DNA from 3 places in the Verrucosispora sp. WMMA2121 genome. Region 1 is predicted to be linked to each of the others. Evidence: predicted binding sites of a transcription regulator. Region 1 holds the regulator's gene; each other region holds the start of a gene.
The links. The regulator HrcA, encoded in region 1, represses chaperone genes, less so after heat shock. The targets are predictions, from matches to a motif close to GGTTNGCACNCTCNNNNNGAGNGTGCNAACC.
Positions count from the first base shown of each region.

Region 2: groES (co-chaperone GroES) is a predicted target of HrcA. The motif match lies at 7,284-7,314, and genes of this name have one in related genera.
Region 3: groL (chaperonin GroEL) is a predicted target of HrcA. The motif match lies at 2,968-2,998, and genes of this name have one in related genera.

Region 1 is NZ_JAPZBH010000004.1:501,823-512,123, reverse strand. It holds gene O7605_RS02995 (MOSC domain-containing protein) at 1-121, shown strand, start outside; gene O7605_RS02990 (phytanoyl-CoA dioxygenase family protein) at 210-1,115, opposite strand; gene O7605_RS02985 (hypothetical protein) at 1,334-2,293, opposite strand; gene O7605_RS02980 (enoyl-CoA hydratase-related protein) at 2,412-3,200, opposite strand; gene hemW (radical SAM family heme chaperone HemW) at 3,221-4,444, shown strand; gene O7605_RS02970 (DUF4870 domain-containing protein) at 4,472-5,047, opposite strand; gene hrcA (heat-inducible transcriptional repressor HrcA) at 5,258-6,280, shown strand; gene dnaJ (molecular chaperone DnaJ) at 6,354-7,499, shown strand; gene O7605_RS02955 (16S rRNA (uracil(1498)-N(3))-methyltransferase) at 7,501-8,235, shown strand; gene O7605_RS02950 (histidine triad nucleotide-binding protein) at 8,281-8,640, shown strand; gene O7605_RS02945 (serine hydrolase domain-containing protein) at 8,637-10,025, shown strand; partial or broken gene O7605_RS02940 (PhoH family protein) at 10,209-10,301, shown strand, end outside.
Region 2 is NZ_JAPZBH010000004.1:1,121,479-1,131,779, forward strand. It holds gene guaB (IMP dehydrogenase) at 1-946, opposite strand, end outside; gene O7605_RS05845 (DUF5319 domain-containing protein) at 1,143-1,553, shown strand; gene O7605_RS05850 (helix-turn-helix transcriptional regulator) at 1,653-2,453, opposite strand; gene O7605_RS05855 (WhiB family transcriptional regulator) at 2,706-3,089, shown strand; gene O7605_RS05860 (molybdopterin-dependent oxidoreductase) at 3,260-4,972, opposite strand; gene groL (chaperonin GroEL) at 5,113-6,762, opposite strand; gene groES (co-chaperone GroES) at 6,835-7,149, opposite strand; gene O7605_RS05875 (helix-turn-helix domain-containing protein) at 7,543-8,343, shown strand; gene O7605_RS05880 (DUF397 domain-containing protein) at 8,334-8,519, shown strand; gene O7605_RS05885 (THUMP-like domain-containing protein) at 8,731-10,032, shown strand; gene ybaK (Cys-tRNA(Pro) deacylase) at 10,077-10,301, shown strand, end outside.
Region 3 is NZ_JAPZBH010000004.1:1,424,312-1,434,612, forward strand. It holds gene O7605_RS07310 (S8 family serine peptidase) at 1-399, shown strand, start outside; gene O7605_RS07315 (hypothetical protein) at 550-681, shown strand; gene O7605_RS07320 (hypothetical protein) at 835-1,071, shown strand; gene groL (chaperonin GroEL) at 1,148-2,770, opposite strand; gene O7605_RS07330 (hypothetical protein) at 3,046-4,113, opposite strand; gene O7605_RS07335 (cold-shock protein) at 4,243-4,446, opposite strand; gene O7605_RS07340 (GNAT family N-acetyltransferase) at 4,658-5,188, shown strand; gene paaN (phenylacetic acid degradation protein PaaN) at 5,251-6,924, opposite strand; gene O7605_RS07350 (GNAT family N-acetyltransferase) at 6,978-7,997, opposite strand; gene O7605_RS07355 (GNAT family N-acetyltransferase) at 8,050-9,069, opposite strand; gene thrC (threonine synthase) at 9,306-10,301, opposite strand, start outside.

The sequences.
Region 1 (10,301 bases):
CGAGGTGTTCCGCGCGCTCAGCCTGGAGCCGTCGTTGCTGCCCAGGCTGCTGGCGGCCGACGACCTGCCCGAGCCGATCCGGGAGAAGGCGCGTCGCCGGGTCGGCGAGCCGGCCGGCTGATCGACGGCCGGGTCCGTGCCGAGATGACACGACAGGCCCCGGGGACCACGTCCAGGCGTGGCCACGGGGCCTGTCGTCAACGGTCCGGTCAGCGGAGCCAGGGGATGTTGCGGTTGAGCAGACCGCGCTGCTTGAGTTCCTTGCGCAGCGGGATCTCGTCGTCGATGTAGCCGTCCCAGTTGATGCCCCAGTAGTTGGCCGTGTGGGTGCCCTCACCGAGCAGCTGGCGCTGCACCGGCGTGCGGTTGCGGTACCACTCGCCGTCCCTGTCGGGGTGCAGCTCGTCCAGCGGGCGGATCCACCGGTAGGTGTAACCGACGAACAGCATCTTGCGGGTGACGTTCGACAGGTTCGTCGACCGGGAGTGCCACTGGCGGCGGTCGAAGATGAAGGCGTCGCCCGGGTTGGCGGTGATCTCGACGGTGCCCTCCGGGTCCGGGTTGTGCACGCTCAGGTCCGTCGGGCGGGGCAGCGAGTTCCACAGGTGGCTGCCCGGGATCACCTTCGTCGCGCCCCGGCCCTTCTCCGACAGGTCGGAGAGCACGTAGGCGACCTTCAGCGAGAACATCGGCCGCGGCAGGTTCGGGTCCATCGTCTCCGGGTCGGAGTTCTGCCGGTACCCGTCCTGGTGCCAACCCCAGTACGGCTTCTCGGGCTCCAACGCCGGCGGCGTCACGTCGAGGTGGTTGTGGTGGGTGTAGATGTTCCAGCCCGCCAGGCCCCACATGTAGGGGAACGCGATCGGGTGGGTGAGCAGCTCGCCGAAGAGCTCGTCCCGCTCAAGGAAACCCAGCAGGTGCAGGGTGCCGTCCTTGGTGGTGTTGCCCTTGGCCTTCTCCTCCTCGTACACCCGGTCGACCGCGGCCTCGAGAGCGGCCCGGTGATCCTCGGTCAGGACGTTTCGCAGCAGGAGAAAGCCCTGCTCGTGGAACTCCTTGCGGTCGACGTCACTGATCGGTTCGTAGCCGGTCCGGTCGCCGTAGTCGAACGCCACGTCGTACCCCTCCCCAAGAGGTGAAACCATTTCTGGCACAGGCCGCCGATCGTAACGCGCGTCCGGACGGCCCGTGGGGCACCCCGTGACCTTTCCACAGGCATGGCGACTGATGGCGGTTGCTCGACTACCGCACGTCACCCAACGTGGCGAGACGGGGCCTTACGTGGGTAATTGCCGGTTTTTGCGGTGACTGCGGGTAAGGAGATCGGGGTCGCTCAGACGTCGGCGTGGACCTCGGCGAGGACCTCCGCGTCGCCCCGGTCGCTGTCCGGCAACCGCTTCCAGTCGCCGCGCTTGGCGGTCCACTCCCGGCCGTCGTAGGTCACCCGCTTCACCCCGTGCTCCTTCGCGTGGGAGACCAGCCAGTGCGTGTACCGCCAGCCGGCCCGCACGCCCTCGGCCGAGGTCGTCAGGCTGCCGGCGGGGCTCCGCTCGACGTCGTTGACGCTCACCTTCAGCAGGGTCGGGTTGCCGTAGCTGTCGACGGCGGAGCTGAAGTAGCCCCGGCCCGCCCGCCGGTCGTCGCCGGAGCGGAGGGCCACCAGACCCCAGTCGAGCGACAGTCCCTCGGTCAGCGCGGCGATGGCGGCGGCACCGCGCAGCACCGGATCACCGCCCACCGCGCAGCTGACCGCCGTGCTGGCGTGACCGAGCAGCGCCCGGGTGAGCACCTGCGACTCGTCGGCCCACTTCTCGTACGCCTCCGGAAACGCCGAACGCTGCACCTTCTGCGCCGCGTCGGTGACCCGCATGTCCTCCCAGCCGCGCACCTTCTTCAGCGCCGCGTAGAACTTGCCCGCCGCGTACCGGGGGTCGCGGATCTGGGTCGGTGTGCCCCACCCCTGGCTCGGTCGCTGCTGGAACAGCCCCACGGAGTCGCGGTCGCCACCGGTCAGGTTGCGCAGCCCGGACTCCTGGTACGCGGTGGCGAGCGCCACCACCACCGCCCGCTCGGGCATCTCACGCTGCACGCCGATCGCCGCGATGGTCGCCGCGTTCGCCATCTGCTGCGAGTCGAGCGTCACCTCGCCGTCGGCCTGCACCGTGCAGGCCCGGCCGGCCAGCGGCAGCCGTAGCCCGTCACCGGCCTGCCTCAGCACCACGATCATCCCGATCGCGGCGATCAGGACGAGGACCACGAAGCCCGTCGCGACAGCCCGAGATCGCACCCGCACCTCCTGTGTCAAGGTCCGCCAAGCGTACGTCCCGCATCGACCCGTACGTGTCGTCCGACCGGTTCCGCCCCCGCGCGGCACCCACGCGCAACCCGAGGTTCCCCGTCCCGGCCGTACCTCACCTGCCGAGTTCCGCCACCCAGCGCGGTGCCCGCTTCTCCCGGAACGCGGTGACCCCCTCGACCCCGTCGGCCGACAGGAAGTACCCGGTGGACAACTCGGCCAGCTCGGCCAGCTCGGCGCGCAGGTCGACGGCGGGCGGACGGCGCAGCAGTCGCTTCGCCCCGGCCAGCGCCGCCGGGGCCCCACGGACCAGCGACTCGCAGTACCGCCGCACCGTGGCGTCCAGTTCCTCGGCCGGCACCGCGGCGGTGACCAGGCCGATCTCGGCGGCCCGTCGGCCGTCGAAGGTGTCGCCGGTCAGGTACAGCTCGGCTGCCGCCCGCGTCGTCAGGTGGGGCAGCACCGTCGCGGAGATCACCGCGGGGATCACCCCGATCCGCACCTCGGTGAAGGCGAACGTGGCCTCGGCCGCGCAGACCGCCAGGTCGGCCGCCGCGATCAGGCCCAGGCCGCCGGCCCGCGCCGGGCCGGCGACCCTGGCCAGCACCGGCTTCGGACACTCCCGGACCGCCGCGAGCACGTCACCCAGCATCCCGGCGGGCACCGTGCCGCTGGCGTACGCCGCCGCGGTCTCCTTCAGGTCGGCTCCGGAGCAGAAGACCGGCCCGGTGTGGTCGAGCACGATCATCCGGACCGCGTCGTCGGCGACCGCGGCGGCCAGCCCCGCCAGCAGTTCGGTCATCAACGGGGTGGAGAGCGCGTTGCGGTTGTGCGGACTGTCCAGGGTGAGCGTGGTCACCCCGTGGGCCGTGGCGACCCGCACGAGCGCGTCGGGAGAGGTCATGCCAGGGCACACTAGTGGCCATGCCCGGCGTCCTTCCAGCAGGCGAGCCCGTCCCGGCCGACGGGTCGCTGCCCGCGTCCGCCCGCGCGTCCGTGGGCACCCGGGGTTTCGGGGTCTACGTGCACGTGCCCTTCTGCGCGAGCCGGTGCGGCTACTGCGACTTCAACACGTACACCGCCGACGAGCTGGGCGGCGGAGCGAGCCGGGAGGGCTACGCCGACACCGTGCTGGCGGAGCTGGCCCTCGCCGCCCGGGTGCTCAAGGACGCTCCGCCGCCCCGGGTGCAGACGGTCTTCGTCGGCGGCGGCACCCCCACCCTGCTCCCCGCCGACGACCTGGCCCGCATCCTGGACGCGATCGACCGGACCTGGGGGCTGGCCGCCGACGCGGAGGTGACCACCGAGGCGAATCCGGAGTCGGTGACGCCGACCTCGCTGAAGGAGCTGCGCGCGGCCGGGTACACCCGGATCTCGCTGGGCATGCAGTCGGCCGCGCCCGGGGTGCTCGCCGTGCTGGACCGCCGGCACAGCGCCGGCCGGGCCACCGCCGCCGCCCTGGAGGCCCGCGACGCGGGCTTCGACCACGTCAATCTCGACCTGATCTACGGCACGCCGGGGGAGCGGGCCGAGGACTTCGCCGCCTCACTGGACCAGGTGGTGGCCGCCGGCGTGGACCACGTCAGCGCGTACGCCCTGATCGTCGAGGACGGCACCCGACTTGCCGCCCGGATGCGCCGGGGCGAGCTGCCGTACCCGGACGAGGACGTGGCGGCGGACCGGTACCTGGCCGCCGAGGCCACCCTCGGCGCGGCCGGCTTCTCCTGGTACGAGGTCTCCAACTGGGCCCGCACGCCGCAGGCACGCTGCCGGCACAACCTGCTCTACTGGACCGGCGGGGACTGGTGGGGCCTCGGGCCGGGGGCGCACAGCCACGTCGGCGGGGTGCGCTGGTGGAACGTCAAACATCCCGGCGCGTACGCGCAACGCCTCGCCGCCGGGGAGTCACCCGGGCAGGCCCGGGAGGTGCTCACCGGCGACGAGGCGCACATGGAGGACGTCATGCTCCGCTTGCGACTGGCCGGCGGCCTGCCGCTCGACGTGTTGACCGACGCCGGCCGGGCCGGCGCGGCGCGGGCGCTGGCCGCCGGGTTGCTCGCCGAGCCCGCCCACGCCGCCGGCCGCGCCGTGCTCACCCTGCGCGGCCGGCTGCTCGCCGACGCCGTGGTCCGCGACCTGCTGCCCTGACCCCCGTCATCAGACCGGTCGGCGCGGTCAGCGCTTCACGAAGGCGTACGTCATCGGGTACTGGTAGAGCACACCCTCGTTGGCCTTGACCCCGCCGACGATCCCGAAGATCAGCGGCACGATCGCGACGATGATCGGCACGAAGAACAGGATGCCGCAGGTGATGGTGGCGAGCACCCAGCTCAGCACCCCGGCGACCGCCCAGGTGAGCTGGAAGTTCAACGCGGCCACCGAGTGCGCCCGGGCGATCGGGGACTGCTGCCCGCGGACCATCATCGCGATCAGCGGCGCCACCCAGCCGAAGAGCCCGCCGCCGACGACCACGCCGAGCGGGCCGCCGAAGTGTGCGATCAGCACCCAGGTCTTGTCCTCGTTGTTGGCGTAGCCACCGCCGGGAGCGCCGTAGCCCCCGGTCGGGTAGCCGACACCGGGTGCTCCCGGCGGCGGGTAACCGCCGGGTGGGGGGTAGCCGGCCGGCGGCGGCTGGTCGCCGGTGGGGGGTGGATAGCCGCCGGGCGGGGGATAGCCGCCCTGGCCAGGCGAACCGGACAGTGGTGTCGTGGGTTCGTCGCCGGAGTCCGGGGGACGAGGTGGTTCAGTCATGGAGGCCACGGTAGGTGCCAGCGGCAACGGCGCACCAGAGCGACACCGGCGAGTGTCAACCCGCCGATCGGCTCGATGAGGAAGGTGCTGACTTGATCATCGCGTGGACGGGGGCGCCGACGTAGACTGGCACTCGCTACAGTCGAGTGCCAGAGTGTTCCTCTGGCGGCCGTGACGCCGCGAGCTGACCTGCGACAGGAGGTGGCAAGGATGGGTCTGGACGACCGGAAGCTCGCCGTGCTCCGCGCGATCGTCGAGGACTACGTCGCCACCCAGGAGCCGGTCGGCAGCAAGTCGCTCGTCGAGCGGCACCAGCTCGGCGTTTCGCCGGCCACCGTTCGCAACGACATGGCCGTGCTGGAGGAGGAGGGCTACATCCGCCAGCCGCACACCAGCGCGGGGCGGGTGCCCACCGACCGTGGCTACCGCCTCTTCGTCGACCGGTTGAGCCGGGTCAAGCCGCTCAGTCCGGCCGAACGCCGGGCGATCGAGCGCTTCCTGGCCGGCGCCGTCGATCTCGACGACGTGGTGCACCGCACGGTGCGGCTGCTGGCGCAGCTGACCCGGCAGGTCGCCGTCGTGCAGTACCCGAGCCTGGCCCGGTCCCGGGTGCGTCACCTGGAACTGGTGCCGATCTCCACCACCCGGCTGATGCTGGTGATGATCGCCGACACCGGCCGGGTCGAGCAGCGGCTGGTCGAGCTGCCCGCGCCGGTCCCCGCCGACGACGTGCTGGACCTGCGCCGGCTGGTGAACGAGAAACTGGTGGGCGTCCGCCTGTCGGAGACCCCGCCGCTGGTGCAGACCCTCATCGACGACTGCGCGCCACACCTGCGCCCGGCGATGACCACCCTGTCCACGGTGCTGCTGGAGACCCTGGTCGAGCGGCACGAGGAGCGGCTGGCCCTGGCCGGCACCGCCAACCTCGCCCGGGGCGGCCTGCTCGACTTCCAGGGCTCGCTGCGTCCGATCCTCGAAGCACTTGAGGAGGAGGTCGTGCTGCTCAAGCTCATCGGCGAGGTGGAGCCGAGCACCCTGCGGGTGCGCATCGGCGACGAGAACGAGTACGACAACCTGCGGGCGGCCTCCGTGGTCAGCACCGGGTACGGCCCGGGCGCGACCATCGTCGGGGGGATGGGCGTGCTCGGACCGACCCGGATGGACTACCCCGGAACCATCGCCACGGTGAGGGCCGTGGCACGCTACGTGGGCGAGCTGCTGGCCCAGAACTGACAAGTCAGGGCCGACGGCAGGCTGCCGCCGCCGAACGGCGTAACTCGAGACGAACACGAGGACACGGAACGCAGTGGCCAGGGACTACTACGGCATTCTCGGCGTGAGCAAGGGTGCCTCCGATGACGAGATCAAGCGCGCCTATCGCAAGCTGGCGCGCCAGTTCCATCCGGACGTGAATCCGGACCCGGAGGCACAGGAGAAGTTCAAGGACATCAACGCCGCGTACGAGGTCCTCTCGGACGATCGGAAACGGCAGATCGTCGACCTGGGCGGGGACCCGCTGGCACCCGGCGGGGGCGGGCCCGGCGGTCCGGGCGGCCCCGGCGGGGCCGGACCCTTCGTCGGCTTCCAGGACATCATGGACGCGTTCTTCGGCGGCGCCACCGGCGCCGGACGCGGCCCGCGTCCGCGTACCCGCCCCGGTGCCGACGCGATCCTGCGACTGGAGCTGGACCTTCAGGAGACGGCCTTCGGCGTCGAGGCGCCGATCACCGTCGACACCGCCGTGCTCTGCACCACCTGCTCCGGCGCCGGCACCGCCGCCGGCACCCACCTGGCCACCTGCGAGGCGTGCGGCGGGCGGGGCGAGGTGCAGTCGGTGCAGCGCACCTTCCTCGGCCAGGTGGTCTCCGCCCGGCCCTGCACCGTCTGCCAGGGCTACGGCACCACCATCCCGCAGCCCTGCCCGACCTGCGCCGGTGACGGCCGGGTGCGCACCCGCCGGTCGCTGACCGTCAAGATCCCCGCCGGGGTGGAGGACGGCATGCGGATCCGCCTGGCCCAGCAGGGCGAGGTCGGCCCGGGCGGCGGCACCGCCGGTGACCTCTACGTGGAGATCCACGAACGGCCGCACGACGTGTTCTCCCGCAAGGGCGACGACCTGCACTGCCGGGTCACCGTGCCGATGACCGCCGCCGCGCTCGGCACCCGGCTGACCATCAAGACGCTCGACAGCGAGGAACCGGTCGACGTCAAGCCGGGCACCCAGCCGGGCAGCACCCTGCGACTGCGGGCCCGGGGCGTACCGCACCTGCGCGGCACCGGGCGGGGCGACCTCTACGTCCACCTGGACGTGCGTACCCCCACCAAGCTCGACGCCGACCAGGAGCGGATGCTGCGCGAGTTCGCCAAGACCCGCGGCGAGGAGGTCGCCGAGCTGACCAAGCAGGGTGGCTTCTTCTCCCGGATGCGCGACGCCTTCAACGGCCACGCCTGACGTGTCCGCGCCGCTGTTCCTGGTCGAGTCGCTGCCCACCGCCGCCTCGATGGTGCTGGACGGCCCGGAGGGCCACCACGCCGCCACCGTGCAGCGGCTGCGCGTCGGTGAGCAGGTGCTGCTCGCCGACGGTCGGGGCGGCACGGCCACCGCCGTGGTCACCGCCGTCGGCCGGGGCACCCTCGACCTCGACGTGACCGACCGGGGGTACGTCGACGCGGCGAACCCCCGGCTGGTGGTGGTCCAGGGCATCGCCAAGGGCGACCGGGGCGAGCTGGCCGTGCAGGCGATGACCGAGGCGGGCGTGGACGAGATAGTCCCCTGGGCGGCGGGCCGCTCGGTGGTGCAGTGGCGCGGCGACCGGGGCGTACGGGCCCGGGACAGGTGGCTCGCCACCACCCGGGAGGCGACGAAGCAGGCCCGTCGGGCGTGGCTGCCGGTGGTGGCCGGCGCGCCGGACGAGAGCACCGCGTCGGTGACGCGCCGGATCGCCGGGGCCGCCGCCGGATACGTGCTGCACGAGGAGGCGACCGACCGGCTCACCACCGTCGAGCTACCCGACCACGGCGAGATCGTGCTGGTGGTGGGCCCGGAGGGCGGCATCACCCCGGCCGAGCTGTCCGCCTTCCAGGAAGCCGGGGCCCGCCCGGTGCGGCTCGGCCAGTCGGTGCTGCGCACCTCCACCGCGGGCGTGGCCGCCCTGGCGGTCCTCGCCACCCGCCTGCTGCGCTGGTGAGCGGCGCGGCGACGGCGCCGAGGATTTCTTCCTTACACTGCCCGGATGGGAAGCGACTGTCTGTTCTGCCGCATCGTCGCCGGCGAGATTCCGGCCACCGTCGTCCGCGAGACGCCCACCACGCTCGCCTTCCGCGACATCGACCCGAAGGCGCCGGTGCACGTGCTCGTCGTGCCCAAGGAGCACTACGCGGACGTGGCCACCCTCGGTCAGGGTGATCCGGCGCTGGCCGGCGAGGTGCTGGCCACGGCCGCCGCGGTGGCCGAGGACGAGGGCCTGCTCGGCGACGGGTTCCGGTTGATGTTCAACACCGGGGCGTACGGCGGCCAGGAGGTCTTCCACGTGCACGCGCACGTGCTCGGCGGCGCCCCGCTCGGCCCGATGCTGGCCCGGAGCCTCGGATGACCTCCGCCGCCGGCGACACCTCCGCCGCCGGTCGGCTGGAGCGGATGGTGCGGCAGGTCCAGGCGCAGGCCCGGGTGCCGGCGGTCTCGGCGGCGGTGCACCGCGCCGACCGACCACTGTGGACGTGCACCGCCGGCGGCACCGGGAACGACACGGCGCTGGACGAGCAGACCCGGTTCCGGATCGGCTCGGTGACCAAGACCTTCACCGCCGTGCTGGTCATGCAGTGCCGCGACGACGGGCTGCTCGACCTCGACGACCCGCTGCGGCGGCACCTGGACCTGCCGGCACACGGCGAGTTGACCGTACGCCGGCTGCTGTCGCACACCGCCGGCCTGCAACGGGAACCGTACGGCGACGTCTGGGACACGCTGCGCGCACCGGACACCGACCAACTGATCACCGAGTTGGCCCGGGCCGAGCGGGTGCTGCCGACCGGACGCCGCTACCACTACTCGAATCTCGGCATGGCGCTGCTCGGCCACCTGGTCGGTCAGCTGCGTGGCGGCAGTTGGGCGGAGGTGCTGACCGAGCGGGTGCTGACCCCGCTCGGGCTCACCGCCACCACGGCCGCTCCGGGGCCACGTGCCGCGACCGGGTTCCTGGTCGACGCGTACTCCGACGAGGCGCATCCGGAGCCGCCCACCGACTTCGGCGCGGTGGGTCCGGCCGCGCAGCTGTGGAGCACGGCGACCGACATGGCCCGCTGGGCCGCCTTCCTGGCCGACCCGGCGGCGTTGGACGCCGCGGGCCGGGTGCTCGCGGCGACCACGCTCGACGAGATGCGCTGGCCGGTGACGGTCACCGACGAGGCGGTGTGGGCCGGCGGGTTCGGTCTCGGCCTGATCCTGGTGCCGCAGGGGGAGCGGGTCGTGCATGTCGGGCACGACGGCGCGATGCCCGGCTTCCTCGCCGGGGCGTACGGCCGCCGGGGCGGCGAGGGCACGCCCGGGGCCTTCGGCGCCGCCGTGCTGGGCTCCTCCGGCACCGCGGTCGAGCTGCTGGAACTGCCGCACCGGCTGCTCGCCGCCGCGGTCGAGCACGATCCGGCCGACATCGACCCGTGGCGGCCGGGTGATCCGGCGCCGCCCGACCTGCGCGGGCTGCTCGGCCGCTGGTGGGGCGAGGGCTTCGAGTACGTCTTCTCGTGGCACGAGGGGGCCCTGCGGGCCCGTGGTGCCGGTGACCCGCCGGGGAAGCCGCCAGCGGTGTTCGCCCCGGTGCCGGGCCAGCCCGACGTGCTGCGTACCGTCTCCGGCCGGGAGAACGGCGAGTTGCTCCGGCTCACCCGGGACTCCGCCGGCGTGGTGGTCCGGATGCACTGGGCGACCTACCGGTTCACCCGCCGCCAGGAGACCTTCGACGGCTTCGACTTCCGCGGCTGACCGGGCGGCTCACCCGGGCTGAATGCCCTGTTTCGCCCGTTTCGGCCGGCGCGTCGAAGCGGTGGAAATGGGCAGCGTGTCCGCGCCGTTGACCCGATACGATGGTGGCAACGTCCGCACGCCGTGCCACTGGCCCGGCATCGAGATCGAGAGCAGGTGGCGCAGGGCCCTCGGGCCCGACCTATGACCGGCACCCCACCTCCCGGCCCGCCCCGGGTGCAGACCAGGATCACGGTCCCCGATTCGAAGATCATGGTCAACCTGCTCGGCGCGGGT
Region 2 (10,301 bases), 620 kb from region 1:
CCTCGACCAGCGCCCTGGTGCCGGCGTAGGTCGCCACGTTGCCGCCGACGATGTCGACCGTGACGTCCTTCTTGAGCCGGCTGACCATCTCCAGCACCGCGCGCTGGTGGCCGTGGGCGGTGTCCACGATGATGACGTCGACACCGGCGTCGACGAGCGCCCGGGCGCGCTTGTACGCGTCCTCGCCGACACCGATGGCCGCCGCCACCCGCAGCCGTCCCGCCTCGTCCTTGGTGGCGCTCGGGTACTGCTCGCTCTTGGTGAAGTCCTTGACGGTGATCAACCCGCGCAGCTTGCCGGAGTCGTCGACGATCGGCAGCTTCTCGACCTTGTGCTGGCGCAGCAGGCCGAGCGCCTCGTCCTTGCTCACCCCGACCGGGGCGGTGACCAGCGGCGCCCTGGTCATGATCTCGCGGACCGGCATGGCCGGGTCGGAGACGAAGCGCATGTCCCGGTTGGTGACGATGCCCACCAGCTGCCCCTGGGCGTCCACCACCGGCACCCCCGAGATGCGGTAGCGCCCGCAGAGCTGGTCGACCTCGCGCAGCGTGTCGTCCGGGCTCGCGGTCACCGGATTGGTGATCATGCCGGACTCGGACCGCTTCACCAGGTCGACCTGGAGCGCCTGGTCCTCCACCGAGAGATTGCGGTGCAGCACCCCGATGCCACCCTGGCGGGCCATCGCGATCGCCATCCGGGCCTCGGTGACCGTGTCCATCGCGCTGGACAGCAGCGGGATGGCGAGCGAGACGTTGCGCGTCAACCGGGTGATCGTGTTGACCCGGCTCGGTACCACGTCGGACTCGCCCGGCTGGAGCAACACGTCGTCGAAGGTCAACCCCAGCGGCACCACCCTGGCCGAACCGGCGGGCAGCTCGGGCAGATGGCCGCCCAGCTCGCCGCCCTCGACGCCGGCGGAACGGTCGGTACGGGGCGAATTCTCCACGATTGCTCTCCTGAGCTGCTTGAACCGGGCTTCAGCGAGGTGGCACGGTGGGCACCGGCGAACGCCGGGCGAGGGTGCGTCAGCCTCATCGTACCCACTGAAGCTTTGTCCCTTGAACCGCGCGGGGCCGGCACCGGTGACGGCTCGCGCGACCGGGGGACAGGCGTCGACCGTGGCAGGGGACTACGGTGAGGGGGTGCACGACGATCCCATCGACCCGTTCACCGGCGACCCGACCGATCCGGCGGCCGACCTGGACGCCTCCGACGACGACGCGCCGCTGGACCCACTGACCGACGTCGAGCGCCAGGACGTGCTTGAGGACCTCGCCGACCTGGAGATCTACCAGGCGCTGCTCGCGCCGATCGGCGTACGCGGGCTGGTCATCGAGTGTGAGGACTGCCGGGAACCGCACTACTTCGACTGGGACCTGCTCCGGGGCAACCTGCGGCACCTGCTCAGCTCCGGGCGGCCACGGGTGCACGAGCCGGCCTACGATCCCGACCCGGACCACTACGTCACGTGGGACTACGCCCGCGGCTACGCCGACGGCGTGCACGACACCCTCAGCGAAGGCACCGAGGACGAGCCCGGCGCGGAGCGCTGACCGGCCACCGCAGCTCAGCCCGGCCGGGCCGACCCGCCCGGCGGACTCGGCCTGCCCGGCTTGACCGGCCGGCACGGCCGGACCGATCCGGCCGACCAGCTACGCGACCAGTCCGGCCCGGAATCCGGCGGCCACGGCGTGCGCCCGGTCGCGGGCACCGAGCTTGCGGAACAGCCGCCGGGCGTGGGTTTTCACGGTGTCCTCGGAGACGAACAGTTCCCGCCCGATCTCGGCGTTGCTCTTGCCCTCGGCCATGCCGAGCAGCACCTGCAGCTCCCGTTCGGTGAGGCCGATCACGGACCGGTCGGTCCGCGCGGGCGACGCGGGCTTGTCCGGCTCGGACTCGGCACCAGACTCGGCGGGATCGTCGCCCCGCTGCACCGGCACCACCGCCGGGCCGCCCGCCGCGTCCGTACCCGGCCAGGCGGTCGGCGCCTCGCCGGCCGTGCGTCCCCCGGGTGCCGGGCGGGCCGGGCTGCCGACCGCCGCGGCGTCGCGGGCGGGATCAGCGATCCGGTGCCGGTTGGCCCGACCGGGCGCGGCCAGCAGCAGCAGCGCCTTGGCGACGGCGCTGGTCAGATCCTGGTCGACCCCCTGGATCAGCCCGCGTGCCCCAGCGCCGATGGTCGCCGCCGCCGCCTCGGACTCCTCGGCACCGAGCAGCAGGACGGCGGCCTGCGGGGCGCGGGCCAGCACCCGCCGGACGAAGCCGACGCTGTCCGGGCGGGTGAGCGCGGTGTCGGCGAGCACCACATCGGCCGGACGCTCGGCCAGCCGCAACATCACCTCGGGGTCGGAGACCGCCGTCCGGACGGCACCCGACAATCCCAACCGCGCTGCCGCGGAGGTCAGGTGCTGCGCCGCGAGCGGCGTTCGAACGCACACGAGAACGGTACGCACAGGCATCTCCTCTCCGCTGACGAGCAGACCATGAGCAGCCCTGGTCGGGAGGAGGTTCCGGGCAATCCTCCCAACTTTTCCGACAGATAGGGCATATGCCGCAATCCGTTGGATGTTTTGGATCAAAGACGTGTGAGGCGTGGGGCACCAGGGTAGGGAGGGGCGAGGCCGGGAACGGTGCGCCTGCGCGGCCCGCCGCCCGGACAACCGGCCACAAGCGTCTCGCGGTGCCGCGCGAGAGGAGGGGTGCTGATGTCGAACGTACGTAGACTGCCCGGACCGATCATCGACCTTTGGGACTGGCAGCGGCTCGGTGCCTGCCGAGGCCGCGACAGCGCCCAGTTCTTCCACCCGGACGGTGAGCGGGGCTCGTCCCGGTTGCGCCGGGAGTCCTCCGCCAAGGCCGTGTGCCGTGCCTGCCCGGTCCGCGCCGAGTGCGCCGCGCACGCCCTCGCGGTACGCGAGCCGTACGGCGTGTGGGGTGGCTTCAGTGAGTCCGAGCGGCTACGGCTGCTCGCGGTCGGCTGGGAGGACCTCGCCGACCGACACCAGACCCGCGTCGACATCAACCGACTGGAGGCCCGGCTGGGCAGCTCGCACCGGTCGACGGTGCCTGTCCAGCGCAACGTCGCCTGACCAGACCGCACCACCGACGCCGCGTCCCGACCCGGGCGCGGCGTCGCCCTGTCCCACCACTGCCCCACCCCATGCCGGTTGATCATGAGGTTGTTGTCATCGACACGCCGGCGGGGTGACAACAACTTCATGATCAACCGCCGCAGGGTGGGGGCGGGCGGGAGAGGGGGTCAGGTGACGGTGAGCGTGACGGAGTGCCAGCCGGTCGCGCCGTCCGGCGCGACATCGCGTGGCTCACCGGTCTGGGTCTCGCCGGTGCTGTCCGTCGCCCGTACCTGAAGGGTGTGCTCGCCCGGGGTGGCCGGCCACTGCCACGACCACTGCACCCAGGTGTCCACCGAGACGGTCGGTGCCAGTTGGGCCTGCTGCCAGGGCCCCTCGTCGACGCGGACCTCGACGCGGTCGATGCCCCGGTGCTGCGCCCAGGCGACGCCGGCGACCGTCACCGGGCCGGCGGCTGGGCGGTTACGCGGGCGGGGCGTGTCGATCCGCGACTGCGTCTTCACCGGCCCCTGCGCCGACCAACCCCGGGGCACCCAGTACGCGTCGAAATCGGCGAAGCTGGTCAACTCCAGTTCGGTGATCCACTTGCACGCCGACACGTAGCCGTAGAGACCCGGCACCACCATCCGGACCGGGAAGCCGTGCTGGACCGGCAGCGGCTCCCCGTTCATGCCGACGGCGAGCAACGCGTCCCGCCCGTCGCGCAGCACCGCGGTCGGGGTGCCGCAGGTCCAACCGTCGACCGAGCGCCCGACCACCTGGTCGGCACCGTCCAGCGGCCCCACCTCGTCGAGCAGTTCCCGGATCGGTACGCCGAGCCAGCGCGCGTTGCCGATCAGGTCGCCGCCGACCTCGTTGGAGACGCAGGCCAGCGTCACGTACCGCTCCACCATCGGCCGGGCGAGCAGATCGGCATAGCTCAGCGTGACCGGGTTGCGGACCCGGCCGTGAATGCGCAGGCGCCAGGTCTCCGGGTCGACCTGCGGCACCACCAGCGCGGTGTCGATCCGGTAGAAGCTCCGGTTGGAGGTGACGTAGCTGGCCAGGCCGGGCTGGGCCAGGTCGGCGCCGGCCGGCACCGGCGGCGCGGCGGAGACCGGGGCCGGCAGCGTGATCGCCTCGCGGGCCGCCGACACCCCCTGACGGCCGGCGAGCCAGCGGCCGGCGACTCCCCCGACGGCGGCCACCCCGAGGACGGTGCCGACACCGGTGAGAAACCGCCGCCGCGAGTCCGGGTCGACCCGCCGCCCCGGACTCGCCGGACCCGATGGACCGCCGGAGGCCGGCGGACTTCCCGGGACCGACGGAGTGCCGGCCGACGCGGTCGGGTCGGTCGCCGGCCCGTCGGGGACCCCGGCAGTTCCGACCGCATTCGGGTCCGGCACGGCCGGACCAGTCACCGACGGCGGGCCGGCCGACGTCGGTGGGGACCAGGGCCAGGGGTCGAGTTCCAGTGGGCCGGCGACGAACGCCCAGAGCGCCACCCCGCCAACCGCCGCGCCGAGCAGCGACGGCAGCACGTCGGCGGCGTCCGCACCGGCGCGGGTCAGGGCCGCCGCCGCGCCGATCCCGCCGAAGACGACGATGCCGGCCAGGCCCACCGTCAGCCGCCGGGCGGCCAGCATGCCGATCAGGGCGGCGAAGCCGCCGAGCAGCAGCGCCGTACCGACCAGCAGAGCGATCTTGTCGTACGTGCCGAAGACCTCGATGCCGAACCGCTTGACCGGCTCGGGTGCGGTGTCCACCACGAGACCGCCGACCGCCACGAGCGGGGACGACCGGGGGCCGGTCAGGGCGGCAACCAGTTCGGCGGTGCCGATGGCCGCCGCGGCGGCGGCGACGCCGGCCAGGGCGGCGAACCGGGGTGACGTGCTGCTCACCCGCCCAGTGTTTCCCACCGACCAACGGTCCGGTAGTCGACGTCCGCGTTCGTAACCTCTCGTCACCGGTACGCCGACTCAAAGCACGTGGGGCGCACCGTCTCGTCGACGGTGCGCCCCACGTCCGGCGTACGGCAGGCTCAGAAGCCCGGGCCGTGCTGGTGGCTGTGACCGTGGCCGTGCGAGTGGCCGTGGCCACCCGCGGCGGGCTCCGGCTCAGCCGGCTTCTCCACCACGAGGCTTTCGGTGGTGAGCAGCAGACCGGCGATCGACGCGGCGTTGGTGACCGCGTTACGGGTCACCTTCACCGGGTCGATGATGCCGGACTTGGTCAGGTCGACGTACTCGCCGACGGCGGCGTCGAGACCGTGACCCCAGTCGCTGCCGGTGACCTTCTGCACGACGACGTAGCCGTCGTGACCGGCGTTCTGGGCGATCCAGCGCAGCGGCTCGACAAGTGCCTTACGCACGATCGACACGCCGACCTTCTCGTCACCGGTGAAGCCGAGGTCGTCGTCGAGCACCGGCAGAATCTGCGCCAGGGCGGCACCGCCGCCGGGCACCGTACCCTCCTCGACCGCGGCCTTGGTCGCGGCGATGGCGTCCTCGATGCGGTGCTTGCGCTCCTTCATCTCGACCTCGGTGGCCGCGCCGACCTTGACCACCGCGATCCCGCCGGAGAGCTTGGCCAGCCGCTCGGCGAGCTTCTCCCGGTCCCACTCGGAGTCCGAGGCCTCTATCTCCTTGCGGATCTGCGCGACCCGGTCGGTCACCTCGCTGGCCTGGCCACCACCATCGACGATCGTGGTGTTCTCCTTGTCGACCACGATGCGCCGGGCGCTGCCCAGCACCTCCAGGCCGACCTGGTCGAGCTTGTAACCCAGCTCCGGGGCGACCAGCTCGGCGCCGGTGAGGATCGCCATGTCCTGGAGCATCGCCTTGCGCCGGTCGCCGAAACCGGGCGCCTTGACCGCGCAGACCTTGATGGTCTTGCGGATCGCGTTGACCACCAGGGTGGACAGCGCCTGACCCTCCACGTCCTCGGCGATGATGAGCAGCGGCTTGTTGTTCTGGAGGACCTTCTCCAGCAGCGGCAGCAGCTCCTCGATCGCGGAGATCTTCTGCGTGGTGATCAGGATGTACGCGTCCTCCAGGACGGACTCCTGCGACTCCGCGTCGGTGACGAAGTTCGGCGAGATGAAGCCCTTGTCGAACTGGAGGCCCTCGGTGACGTCCAGCTCGGTGTGCAGGGCCGAGCCCTCCTCGACGGTGATCACACCGTCGCGGCCGACCTTCTCCATCGCCTCGGCGATCAGCTCACCGATGGTGGCGTCCTGCGCCGAGATCGTGGCGACGTGCGCCACCGACTTCTTGTCGGAGACCTCGACGGCCTTGTCGAGCAGCGCCTCGGAGACCTTGGTGGCGGCGGCGTCGATGCCGCGCTTGAGGCCGGCCGGGTTGGCGCCCGCGGTGACGTTGCGCAGGCCCTCGCGGACCATGGCCTGGGCGAGCACGGTCGCGGTGGTGGTCCCGTCGCCGGCGACGTCGTTGGTCTTGGTCGCCACCTCCTTGACCAGCTGCGCGCCGAGGTTCTCGTACGGGTTGGTGAGCTCGATCTCCTTGGCGATGGTCACACCATCGTTGGTGATCGTCGGCGCACCGAATTTCTTGTCGAGGACGACGTTGCGCCCGCGCGGCCCGAGGGTGACCTTGACCGCGTCAGCGAGCGCGTTGACACCGTGCTCCAGCAGGTGCCGGGCGTCGTCCGAGAAGCTCAGGATCTTCGCCATGAATGTCCCTTCGAAGCGACGTTGCCCCGGCCCGGCGAGCCGGACCGGGGCAACGACACTGATCGGTCTGTCTTACTTCTCGATGACCGCGAGGACGTCGCGGGCGGAGAGCACCAGGTACTCCTCGCCGGCGTACTTGACCTCGGTGCCGCCGTACTTCGAGTAGAGAACGGTGTCGCCGACGGAGACGTCGATCGGCACGCGGTTGCCCTTGTCGTCGATCCGGCCCGGGCCGACAGCGAGGACGGTGCCCTCCTGCGGCTTCTCCTTGGCGGTGTCGGGGATCACGATGCCCGAGGCGGTGGTGGTCTCGGCCTCGTTCGCCTGGACCACGATGCGGTCCTCGAGCGGCTTGATCGCAACCTTGGTCGCGGTAGTCACGGGCATACCCTCCTGGGGTACTTGGTTTCGTTGCCGATCGGCATGCCGACCGGCGTCAATCTGCCACATGCCACCGGGCGGGGCCGTCGTCGCGGGTGCCGGTCCGCCTGGCGTTCAACCCCCGGACACCAGGGCCCGAAGGTTGGCACCCTCAGGGTGAGAGTGCTAATCGCAGGTTATTCCTCGGCTAGCACTCCGTCAAGGAGAGTGCCAATCCGCCGCCCTCGTGTCGCCGCTTGACCGCCCTCGTGTCGCCGCTCCGCCGCACCCCCGTCGCCACTTCTTCCACACTCCTCCGACGCCGTTCGCCAGCGTTCACCGCAACACGCCGACAGTCACTTCCCCGCCGAGCACCCGACCCTTACTCTCCGGCGCTATTACGTCACGGAGGGCGGACAGATGGCGGACGTACCAACCCTGGGGTTCCTGCGCGACCAGCTGCGCCGGGCCCGCAAGGTGCGCGGGCTCAGCCAGGAGGAGCTGAGCAAGATGATCAACTATTCGACGTCGGCGGTGAGCGCGATGGAGATCGGCCCGAACCAGCTCAGCGCCGACTACCTGGCCCGGGTCGACAAGGTGCTGGAGACCGGTGGTCTCTTCATCGGGATGCTGGAGCTGATCCGGCTGCACGCCGAGCCGGACTGGTTCCGGCCGTGGGGCGAGATCGAGCGGGAGGCCGTCGCGCTGCGCTGGTACGACCCGGCCGTGGTGCCCGGCCTGCTCCAGACCGAGGCGTACGCCCGGGCGATGCTCCGGGCCGGTCCGCCGTTGACCGATGAGCAGATCGAGAAGCGGGTGCTGGCCCGGATGGCCCGGCAGGAGGTGCTCGCCCGCGAGGAGCCACCACAGCTCGTCGCGGTGCTCGACGAGCAGGTGCTGCGCCGGCAGGTCGGTGAGCGCGCGACCATGCGCGAGCAGTTGGAGCACCTGCGCACCCTCGCCGACCGCCCGCACGTCCAGGTGCGGGTCGTGCCGGCCGAGACCCCGTGGTACGGCGGGCTTGCCGGGCCGTTCGTGCTGGCCCGGCTGGCCGACGGCACCGAGGTGGCGCACCTGGACAGCCAGCTCCGGGGGCACACAGTGGACAGCCCGAACGACCTTGCCAGCCTGGGGCGACGTTGGGAGACTGTGGCCGGTGAGGCGCTGCCGCGCCGGCAGACCGCCCGCCTGATCGAGGAAGTGGCGAAGTCATGGACCTGATCCGCGCCGCCTGGCGCAAGTCCTCCCGCAGCAATCAGAATGGCGGCGCCTGCGTCGAGGTCGCCGACAACCTGCCCGGCCTGGTCGCCGTCCGCGACAGCAAGGACCCGGCCGGCCCGGTGCTCGCCTTCACCCCCGCCGCCTGGCGCGCCTTCATCACCACCCACACCCGCTAGACCCGACATACCGCAAGTCGCGACCGGCCGGCCCGGTGCTCGCCCCCACCCCACCGCCGAGCCCGGTCGGCCGCACATTGATCTTTTGCACTTCGGTGACTCGGACATCGGCGTGTCGACTCACTGACGTGCAGACGATCACGCCGCGCCCCGGCGGGCGCCGGCCTCAGGGCACGTGGGTCAGGCTGGTGGAGCTCGGGAGAATGGGCGGGTGGATCTGGAGCAGTTCGGCGCGTTGCGTACGCCCGAGGGGTCGGCCGCGCTCGACTCGGCGGGCCGGGTGGCCGGCGGCGATCCGCTGGTCGCGGCGGCGGCGCTGCGTTCGGCCGGGGTGCCGGCCGGGCTCGCGGCGGCGGCGCTAACCCAGGCGGAGCTGCGCCGCCGGGCGACCGGCAAGTTCGGGCCGGCGGCGGCCGGCATGTTCTTCACCCGGCCGGGGCTGGAGCAGGCGACCCGGCGGGTCGTCGCCGACCGGCGGGCGCGGCGGCTGCGCGCCGCCGGGGTGACCACGCTGGCCGACCTGGGCTGCGGGCTCGGTGCCGACGCGCTCGCCGCCGCCCGCGCCGGCATCCGGGTGTACGCGGTGGAGGCCGACCCGCTCACCGCCGCGCTGGCCGAGGCGAACGCGCGGGCCGCCGGACTGGCCGACCTGGTCACCGTCGAGTGTGGCGACGCGACCGCGTTCGACGTGAGCCGGGTCGAGGCGGTCTTCTGCGACCCGGCCCGCCGCCGGGCCGGCACCGGCCGCCGGATCTTCGACCCGAACTCGTACTCGCCGCCGTGGGACTTCGTGACCGGGCTGGCCGAGCGGGTGCCGCGCACGGTGGTGAAGGTCGCGCCGGGGATCGACCACACGCTGATCCCGCCCGGTGCGGAGGCGGAGTGGGTGAGCGTCGACGGCGACCTGGTCGAGGCGGCCCTCTGGTGCGGCGAACTGGCCGAGGTCTCCCGCCGGGCGACCGTGCTGAAGGAGGACGCCTCCGGTGGTGTAGCGGCCCCCGCCGATCACCAGGCCGGCGGTGGGGCCCATCACCCGGCCGGCGGCGGGACGTACCGCCCCGACGGCCTGGCGGAACACCAGCTGACCGGAACGGGGGCGCGCGAGGCACCGGTCGGGGCAGTGCGGCGCTTCCTGTACGACCCCGATCCGGCGGTGGTGCGCGCGCACCTGGTGGCCGAGCTGGCCGTCGACCTGGACGCCACCCTCGCCGACCCGAGCATCGCCTACCTCTACGCCGACGCGGCTCGGCGCACGCCGTACGCCCGCTGCCTGGAGGTGACCGACGTGCTGCCGTTCTCCCTCAAGCGGCTGCGAACGCTGCTGCGGGATCGCCGGGTGGGCCGGGTGGAGATCCTCAAGCGCGGCTCCGCGCTGGAGCCCGAGCGGCTCCGGCGCGACCTACGGCTGGCCGGCGACCAGCCGGCGAGCCTGGTGCTCACCCGGGTCGCCACCGCCCCGACGGTCCTGGTCTGCCGCCCGGTGGCACGAACCGGAGCCGGCACCACCGGCTGAGAAGGCGCTGGCTCGGGCGTCGGACCGGGGCTACCTTGGCGGACATGGCGGGACGTGGCACCCCGGCGACCGTGCTGCTGGCGAAGCGGAAGGTCGACCATCGCACCCATCCGTACGACGTCTCGCCCGACGAGCCCGACTATGGCGCGCTGGTCGCCGCCGCGCTCGCGGTGGCCCCGGAGCGGGTCTTCAAGACCCTGGTCACCGAGGTCGACGGGGCGCTGACGGTGGCGGTGGTGCCGGTCACCGGCGATCTCGACCTCAAGGCG
Region 3 (10,301 bases), 920 kb from region 1:
CCGTACCCGGACGTGCTGACCGTCGGCGCGGTGGACGATCGGCGGCGGGTCACCGCCTTCTCCTCCCGTGGCCCGACGGCCACCGGGACGGCGAAACCGGATCTGATGGCGCCGGGGGCGGAGGTCATCTCCGCGATGCCCGGCGGCGGGTACGCCGTGCTCGACGGCACCTCGATGGCCACCCCGCAGGTGGCGGGGGTGGCCGCGTTGATGTGGTCGGCCAATCCGGAACTCGTCGGCGACCTGGATCGGACGCGGCGGATCCTGCGCGAGACGGCCGAACCGATCGAGACCAGCGACTCGGCCCGGGACCGGTCCGACGAGTGCGGCGGCCCGGCGAACATCGTCGGCGCCGGCCTGGTCGACGCGTACGCGGCCGTCTCGGCGGCTCGTGGTTGATCGCCCACGTTCGATTGGAACCGACGTGAGCAGTACTCGCCCGAGGGTTATCTGACCCCTGCGGACCTGCTATCTTGCGGGTTCATGCATGGTCATTCGTCCGGGTCGGCAGCTCCGCTCCGGGCATCGTCGACAGCCCGGTGGCGGGGCATGGCCCTGCTGATCCTGCTGGGGGTACCGGCGCTCGTCGTGGCGCTCTGCTGCGGGGTGGTCCATGTGGTCACCAGGTCCGCCACCGACGACCCGTTCGGCCAACGCGGTGGCGTCACCGGACCGCCCTGATCCGGGCCGCATCCACGGCGGAGCGGGTCGCTGGTGTCTCCCGAGCCGAACCGGCCGAAAAGGGCGTAACGGCAAATAGATCCCGATAACGCCATTCACCCTTCCCGCCGCTCGGCGCGCCCTACCGTTTCGGTAGAGGAGGCAGCCATGAGCATGGACGACGATCAGGCCCGGGAAGCCCCACCGACCACCCGGGCCACGGTCCACGGACTCCCCGGCCAACTGCCGATCGACCGGCTCGACCACGGCGACGCCGAGCAACTGGCCGAGATGACCGGGGTGGACGAGCCACCCGAGGAGCCCCTCATCCTGGTGGACGAGCCGGTTCAGCACCGCCCGCCGTACGACCGGGCGCGGAAGCGCCGAAACCAGCGACCGCTGCCGACGTAGCCGACGAGTGGCCACCGACACAGCGGAAGGGGCGGACCGCTGACGCGGCCCGCCCCTTCCGGCGTTGGAGCTGGACTCAGAAGTCCATGTCCCCGCCGCCCGGGCCAGCCGGGGCGGCCGGGGTCTTCTCCGGCTTGTCCGCCACGACGGCCTCGGTGGTCAGGAACAGCGCGGCGATCGACGAGGCGTTCTGCAGCGCGGAACGGGTCACCTTGGCCGGGTCGATGATGCCCGCGGCCAGCAGGTCGACGTACTCGCCGGTCGCGGCGTTGAGGCCGTGACCCGAGTCGAGGTTGCGAACCCGCTCCACCACGACGCCACCCTCCAGGCCGGCGTTCACGGCGATCTGCCGCAGCGGGGCGTCCAGCGCGATCTTCACGATCTGCGCGCCGGTCGCCTCGTCGCCGGCCAGGTCGAGCTTGTCGAAGGCGGTCTTGCCGGCCTGCACCAGCGCGACACCACCACCCGGGACGATGCCCTCCTCGACGGCGGCCTTGGCGTTGCGGACCGCGTCCTCGATGCGGTGCTTGCGCTCCTTGAGCTCGACCTCGGTGGCCGCGCCGACCTTGATCACCGCAACGCCACCGGCCAGCTTGGCCAGCCGCTCCTGCAGCTTCTCCCGGTCGTAGTCGGAGTCGCTCTTGTCGATCTCGGCCCGGATCTGGTTGACCCGGCCCTGGATCTGCTCGGCGTCGCCGGCGCCGTCGACGATGGTGGTCTCGTCCTTGGTCACCACGACCTTGCGGGCGCGGCCCAGCATGTCGAGGCTGACGGCGTCCAGCTTGAGGCCGACCTCCTCGCTGATGACCTGGCCACCGGTGAGGATGGCGATGTCGGTCAGCATGGCCTTGCGGCGGTCACCGAAGCCCGGCGCCTTGACGGCGACCGACTTGAAGGTGCCACGGACCTTGTTGACCACCAGCGTGGCCAGGGCCTCGCCCTCCAGGTCCTCGGCGATGATCAGCAGCGGCTTGCCGCCCTGCATGACCTTCTCCAGGATCGGCAGCAGGTCCTTGACCGACGAGATCTTGCTGTTCGCGATCAGGATGTACGGGTCGTCGAAGACGGCCTCCATACGCTCCGGGTCGGTCATGAAGTAGGCCGAGATGTAGCCCTTGTCGAAGCGCATGCCCTCGGTGAGCTCCAGCTCCAGCCCGAAGGTGTTGCTCTCCTCGACGGTGATGACGCCTTCCTTGCCGACCTTGTCCATCGCCTCGGCGATGATCTCGCCGACGCTGGTGTCACCGGCGGAGATGGAGGCGGTGGAGGCGATCTGCTCCTTGGTCTCCACGTCCTTGGCGAGCTTCAGCAGCTCCTCCGAGACGTTGGCGACCGCAGCCTCGATGCCCCGCTTCAGGGCCATCGGGTTGGCACCGGCGGCCACGTTGCGCAGGCCCTCGCGAACGAGTGCCTGGGCCAGGACGGTCGCCGTCGTCGTGCCGTCACCGGCGACGTCGTCGGTCTTCTTGGCGACCTCCTTGACCAGCTCGGCGCCGATCTTCTCGTACGGGTCCTCGAGCTCGATCTCCTTGGCGATGCTCACACCATCGTTGGTGATGGTGGGGGCACCCCACTTCTTCTCGAGCACGACGTTGCGGCCCTTGGGGCCGAGGGTCACCTTCACGGCGTCGGCGAGCTGGTTCATGCCCCGCTCGAGGCCGCGGCGCGCCTCTTCGTCGAACGCGATCATCTTGGCCATACGGCGTTGTCCTCCTGGACACTCACGGGCCACCCGAGTGTGTGCCCCGGATGGGCCGTCTGGTGTACGCACCTTGGGACGTCGCCACCTGGCGACGGCGACGTCTCCTCGGCCGGGCCGGATAGCCCGCGACGACCGGCCACGTGCCCCACCCGTGGTTATGTCACGGGCGCGACCGCAGCCCCACCGTCCCGACCAGCTGGCACTCACGCCATGCGAGTGCCAATGACTTGTTTAGCACTCTGCCCTGCCGAGTGCAAGCACGATGGCCCGGGTCAGCCGAGTTCGGCCGCCAGTTGACCGGCGTTCACCGGGCCCTCGTGCGCCCGCTGCTCGGCGTAGGTGACCACCAGCCCGACCTGCTGCGCGAGGTACGCCGGCAGCGTCAGCACCGCGACCACCGCGATGGTCAGCACCACACCCACCGTCGTACCCGGCGAGTCCAGTGGAGTGGCACCGAACGGCAGGATCGCCAGCGACTCGATCAGGCTCACCACCAGTGAGAGACCGATCACCGCGGCACCCACCAGGGCCACCCGGCCGAGCAGCAGGCCCGGCCGGTCACGCAGCATGCGATGCGACCTGCTGAGCGGGTCGTGCCGCTCGAACAGGTAGACCGGGCCGGCCAGGGCCAACGCGAACACCGCGTACACGCCGGGCAGGAAGCACAGGCAGAACCCGAAGACGACGATCAGGGTGACGAGCAGCGTCCAGCCCCACAGACCGAGCGCGCGGCGCATCCCGTAGCGCAGCGCGGCGGCGGCGCCGACCTGCTCGCCGACCGCCTGGCGGGTGATCAACCAGGTGCCGGCGGCCCAGCCGACCGACTGCACCAGACCGAGGAGCACGCTGCCACCGAGCAGCACGAGCAGGAGCGTGCCGAGATCCGTCCAGAAGTTCGCCGGCAGCGCGGCGGAGTCGCTGGCGAGTTGACTGTCCCAGCGCGCCGAGGGGTCCACGGCCAGCGTGAGCACCGACAGCACCGCGGCCGGCAGCACCTGGGTGAGGACGAGAATCGGTAGCAGTTGTCGCCAGCCCCGGCGGGCGGCGCCCACGCAGCGCGCGAACCAGCCGCCCAGCCCGGCCCCGGGCGGGGTGACCAGGGCGTCAGTGGGATCGAGACCGTAGCCTGCGGGGTGGTACCAGCCATAGGGCGGCTGTCCCGGGTACAGCGGTTGACCGGGATACGGCGTCATGCCGACGTGCGGCGGCTGCGCGGGATGACCCGGTTGCGCGCCGTACGGCGGCGGGCCGAACCCGGGCGGCGGATCGAGCGGCCCGGGCGGCGGCGGTTGGTCCGCGGGCGAGGAGGTGGGACCTGTCGGGGGCGGCTGGTCGGACATGGAACCTCCTCAGCGACGGCTGGTTCGGCCCATGATCTTTCCTTGTGGGGCACCGGCACCGCAGCCCCCTCCGGCGATGGTCACGCCACCTTCGACGACGATCGGTCGCCTGGGGTGGGTCGTCCGCGCTCAGGCGATGAGGCGTACCCGCTCGGCCTGCGGGCCCTTCTGGCCCTGGGCGATCTCGAACTCCACTCGCTGACCGTCGTCCAGCGCCTTGTAGCCGTCCATCTCGATCGCGGAGAAGTGGACGAAGACGTCCTGCCCGCCGTCGACGGCGATGAAGCCGTAGCCCTTCTCGGCGTTGAACCACTTCACGGTGCCTTGTGCCACGGTGTTTTCCTCACTCTGCACGGCGTTCCACTACCTCGGGTCACCGGCGCACCGGCACCCGGAAACCACCGGTTTCGGCAATCCGCGACGACCACTGAAACGGGTGACCGAAATCGCACGCTACACGAGGAGTGACGACGGCGCACGACCACAAATCGGGCGTATTACAGTCACCCGTATCGTCGTACGTCATTGTGATAAGCATGCGGGCATGACGAACGTCACCGACGGAACCGGAGTGCGCCGGGCCGTCATCCGCCGGGTCGAACCAGCGGACGCCGCTCGGATGCGCGCGCTGCGGCTGGAGATGCTCGCGGACGCGCCGCTGGCGTTCCTGGAGACGATCGCCGAGGCCGCGGCCCGACCGCACGCCGAGTACGCCGCCCGGGTCGCCCGGGTCTCCACCGGCCCGGACACGGCGCAGTTCGTGGCGGATCCGGGTGGCCGGCTGGTCGGGCACGCCGGCGGGATGGCGCACCCGACCGAGCCGGGGTTGACCGTGCTCTACGCCGTCTACGTCACTCCGGGCTGGCGGCGCACCGGCCTGCTGGCGGAGTTGGTGAGTGGGGTGGCGGGCTGGTCCCGGGCCTGCGGACGCCCCGAGCTGATGCTCGAGGTGGTGGTCGGCAACGACCGCGCCTACCGGGCCTACCAGCGGCTGGGATTCGTCGACACCGGTGTCCGCGTACCGCACCCGACCATCCCCGCCCTGCGCGAACTCCAGATGCGCCGGGCCGCGTAGCCCCGAGGTCGGTCGTCCGCCTGGTGGCTCCGAGGCACCCCCGGAGCCACCGTCGCAACACCTCAGACGTGCCGGCGGCTCTGCACGATCCGGAACCGGTTCGCCACGTACGCCCCGTCGGTCAACGCCGAGTTGGCCGCCGCGTTCGCGCCGCTGCCGTGGAAGTCGGAGAACGCCGCCGACTGGTTCACGAACACGCCGCCGGTCAGGTTGGCCGACAGGTGCACCCCGACCTCGATCGCCGCCGCCTCGGTGGCGTCCAGCACCGCGTCGTCGGTGGAGTAGACCGCCGCGGTGAGCGCACCCTGCTCACCCACGGTCGAGCGCAGGATCTCCAGGCTGTGCGCGGTGGAGTCGGTGGCGATCGCGAAGGAGATCGGCCCGAACCACTCGCGCGAGTAGGTCGCGGTGTCACCCGCGTCCAGCTTCACGATCGTCGGCGTACGCACCACGGCGTCCGGGAACGACGGGTGCTCGACGGTACGCGACTCCAGCACCGGCGAACCCACCTTGGCGACCTCGTCCAGCCGCTCCAGCACCCCGTCGTTGACGATCGCCCCGGTCAGCTCCACTCCCCGGGCCGGATCGCCGGTGAGCTTGCCGACCGCCGCGGCGATTCCGCCGGCCACCTCGTCGAAGCTCTTGTGGCCCTGGTCGGTGTCGATGCCGTTCCGCGGGATGAGGATGTTCTGCGAGGTGGTGCACATCTGCCCGCTGTAGAGCGTCAGCGTGAAGCCCAGGTTGCGGCACATCCCGGCGAAGTCGTCGGTGGAGTCGATCACCACCGTGTTGAGCCCCGCCTTCTCGGTGTACACCGCCGCCTGGCGGGCGTTGGCCTCCAGCCAGTCGCCGTACTCGGTGGAGCCGGTGAAGTCGACGATCCGGACCGCCGGGTGCAGGGCCAGCGTCGAGGCGAGCTTCTCGTCCGGGGCCTCGGGCGCCAGCAGCACCAGGTTCGGGTCGAAGCCGGCCTCGGCGAGCACCTCGCGGGCGTACCGGACGGTGACGGCCAGCGGCAGCACGGCGCGCGGGTGCGGCTTGACCACGACCGGGTTGCCGGTGACCAGCGAGGCGAACAGACCCGGGTACGAGTTCCAGGTCGGGAAGGTGTTGCAGCCGATGACCAGGGCCACGCCCCGGGGCACCACGTGGAAGGTCTTGGACATCCGCAGCGGGTCGCCCTTGCCGGCGGCCTTCTCCCAGCCGGCGGTGCCCGGGTGCCGGGTCATCTCCGCGTACGCGTAGGCCAGCGCCTCGAGCGCGCGGTCCAGGGCGTGCGCGCCACCGGCCTGGAAGGCCATCACGAACGCCTGACCGCTGGTGAACTGCACCGCGTTGGCCAGTTCGAAGACGTTCCGGTGCAGCCGGTCGAGGATCTCCAGGCAGACACCCACCCGGGCCTGCGGGCCGGCGTCCCGCCAGGCCGGCAGCGCGGCGGACGCGGCGGCGACCAGCTGGTCGGCGTCGGCGTGCGGGTACCGCACGTCCAGCGGGACGCCGAACGGGCTGTGCTCGGTGGCGACCCGGTCGCCGTCGCTCGGCTGGTCGAGCGGGAAGTCCGCACCCAGGTACGCCTCGAAGGCGGCCTTGCCGTCGGCGGCGGCGGTCTCGCCGTACACCCGTGGGCTCGGTGATTCCGGGTAGGCGGACCAGTACCCCCGCTCCGCGATCGCGGTCAGCGCGCGGTTGAGGGTCTCGGCGTGCCTGGCGTAGAGGGGGTGCGGGGTCTCCGTCATGCCCGCCATCATGCAACACGAAGCCCTCAGATCAGTAGGGGCGTGTCACAACTTCAGATGGTCAGCTGCCAGTCGGTCCAGGCGTCGACCGGGCGGAAGCCGAGCTGCTCGTTGATGCCGATCATGTGATCGTTGACCGCCGCGTTCCAGGTGTCGATCGCGGCCAGGTCCGGCTCGTGGGCAAGCGCGTGCCGAAGGTTCTCCACCTTGACGAGCAGGCCCAGACGGTGTCCCCGGTGTGCGGGGTCGACGATGGTGATCTCCTGCCAGGCGTGCCATGGCGTGGACGGACCCCTGTCGATCATCGTCCAGGCGACCATCCGGCCGGTCGCCTCGTGCACCGCGCCGACGTGGTAGCGCCGTCGGCCCCGCAGCCGCTGGATCCGCTCGATCTCCCGGAACCGCGCGGCGTCCACCCGCTCCGCCTCGATCGCGAGGTCGCCCGTCGGCGCGTCGATGAGCAGCCGGCTCTCCAGCCGCGCGACGTCGACCACGTACTCCTCGGCCACCGGTCCTCGCCAGGCCACCGTCCGGTAGCCGGCGGCGCGGGCGCGGGCAGAATCGTGCAGCGCGGCCAGGGCCGCCTGGTCGAGCCGCGTGGTGTCCAGCCGACGCCGTACCTCGGCCAGCGCGGCCTGCGCTCCGGCCGCCGCCGCGAAGGCCGCACCGGGCGCCGCCCGCTCCGGTCCGCCGGGCAGTGGCCCCGGGGTCTCACCGATCAATCGCTGCCGGCCGTGCTCGGCGGCCACCTTCCGGGCGTACGCCAGCAGCGCCCGCCCCACCCCCTGCCGCCGCCGCGCCGGGTCCACCGTCAGCTCGACGGTGGCGATGCCGGTGTTCTCCAATTGCGGCAGCCGCATCCGCAGGTGGCCGGCCACCTCGCCGTCCCGCCGGGCCAGCGCCTGGTGGATCACGTTGCCGTGCGGCGGATGGGCGACCAGGAGCCCGAACTCGGCCCGGTCCCCCACCGGCAGGTCGGGCAGGTCGACGGCCTGCGCCGCCGCGACGACGCGGTGCGCCGCGTCGAGCGCGGCCGCGTCGGTGGAGTCGTACGGCGTGACGGTGACGGCCATGGCGCGAGCCTGCCCGCCGGCCGGCGGGCACCGCCACCGGATTTCCCGCCGGTCACACGTCGAGTTGCCAGTTGCTCCACCGGTCCCGCACCCGGAACCCGAGCTGTTCGTTGATGGTGATCATGTGGTCGTTGCTGGCCGCGTTGAACGTGTCGATGACCCGCACGGCGGGCTCGTGAGCAAGGAGGTGCCGCAGATTTTCGATCTTGGACAGCAGGCCGAGCCGATGGCCCCGGTGCTCCGGGTCGACGATGGTGATCTGCTGGAACGAGTGCCAGTCCGCGGACGCCCCGACGTCCAGCATCGTCCACGCGACCAGTCGACCGGACGCCTCGTGGCGCAGGCCGACGTGGTAGCGCCGCCGGCCGCGCGCATCCAGCGCCGACTCGGTGCCGCGTAGCCGCTCGGCGTCGACCCGCTCCGGCTCCCAGGCCAGGTCGCCCATTGGCGCGTCGGCCAGCAGCCGTCCGTCGAGGTACGCCACGTCGGCCGCCAGGTCGTCGGGAGTACGCCCGCGCCAGCGCAACACCGCGTAGCCGGCCGCCCGAATCCGGGCGTCGGCCAGCAGCGTGTCCAGCCGCGCCTGGTCCAGGTCGGCGACGGTCAGGCGCCGCCGGACGTCGGTCAGGGCGTCGACCGCGCCGAAGGCCGCAGCGAACGCGTTACCCGGCGACCGGCGACCGGGCTCGCCGGCAACCTCCGCCCGGCTCATCGCACTCACCCGTTTACGCCCGCGCTCGCGCAGCAGGCCGAGCCCGTGTTCGGCCAACGCTCGGCCCACGCCCCGGCGACGTAGCGCCGGATGCACGATCAGCTCAGCGGAGGCGTTCTCGGTGTTGTCCAGCTGCGGCAGGTCCAGCCGGAGAAAACCGGCCGGCGTACCGTCGATCCGCGCCAGCAGCATGATGGTCTCGCAGCCCGGCATCGGATGGCGGAGCAGGGCGGTGAATCGTCGCCGGCACATGGGTGGGAAGTCCGGCTCATCGGCGGCCACCTGTGCGGCACCGATCTGGTACGCCTGCTCGACGGCCGCCTCGTCGGCGGCCTCGACCGAGGTGATGGTGATGGTCATGCCGGCAGACTGCGCCAGCGACAGACGAGCGGGCCAGCGAATTTCGCTGGCCCGCTCGGAACGTTGGTCGGGAGGGACGATCGCACAACGCCTCCGGCGCTGGGTCGTAAAGACTGAAAGTCTACGGCGAAGCGCCCTCCCGCACGGAGCATCTTGCGCCGTCCGTTTGCGGTCGTCAAGTCCCTGGCGGCGTGTTTCGCTCACTCCCTGCGAAATGCCGCTCACTCATCCGTTCGTCAGCTCAACAGGCCCGCGTCCCGGGCGGCCCGCAACGAAGGCTTGATCCGGTGGGTGGGACCGACCTCACCGGCGACCGCGTCGAGGGTCTTCAGCCCCTCGCCGGTGTTGAACACGACCGTCTCGGCGGTCGGGTCCAGCCGGCCCGACTCGACGAGCTTGCGCAGCACCGCCACGGTCACCCCGCCGGCCGTCTCGGCGAAGACCCCGGTGGTGCGCGCCAGCAGGCGTACCGCCGCCCGGATCTCGTCGTCGTCGGCGTGGTCCATCCAGCCACCGGTGCGGCGCACCGCCTCCAGGGCGTACAGCCCGGCCGCCGGGTCGCCGATGTTCAGCGACTTGGCGATCCCGGTCGGCTTGACCGGGGTGATGGTGTCGGTGCCCGCGTGCAGTGCGGTGGCGATCGGGTTGCAGCCGGCCGACTGCGCGCCGAAGACCTTCCAGCCGCCGGCCGGGGCCTCGACCAGCCCGATCTCGACCAGCTCACTGAACGCCTTGTCGATTTTGGTGAGCAGCTCACCGGAGGCCATCGGGATGACCACCTGGGCGGGGATCCGCCAACCGAGTTGCTCGGCCACCTCGTAGCCGAGCGTCTTGGACCCCTCCGCGTAGTACGGCCGCACGTTGACGTTGACGAAGGCGGTGTCCTCGAACTCGTCGGTCTCGACCAGCTCACCGCAGAGCCGGTTCACGTCGTCGTACGACCCGTCGATGGCGACGAGGTCACCGCCGTAGACGGCGGTCGTGACGACCTTGCCCTGCTCCAGGTCGCCCGGGATGAAGACCACGGACGGCGTACCCACCCGGGCGGCGTGCGCGGCGACGGAGTTGGCCAGGTTGCCGGTGGAGGCGCAGGCGAACCGGGAGAAGCCAAGCGCGCGGGCGGCGGTGAGCGCCACCGAGACCACCCGGTCCTTGAACGAGTGGGTGGGATTGGCGCTGTCGTCCTTGACCCACAGTGCAGCGGTGATGCCCAACTCGGCGGCGAGCCGGTC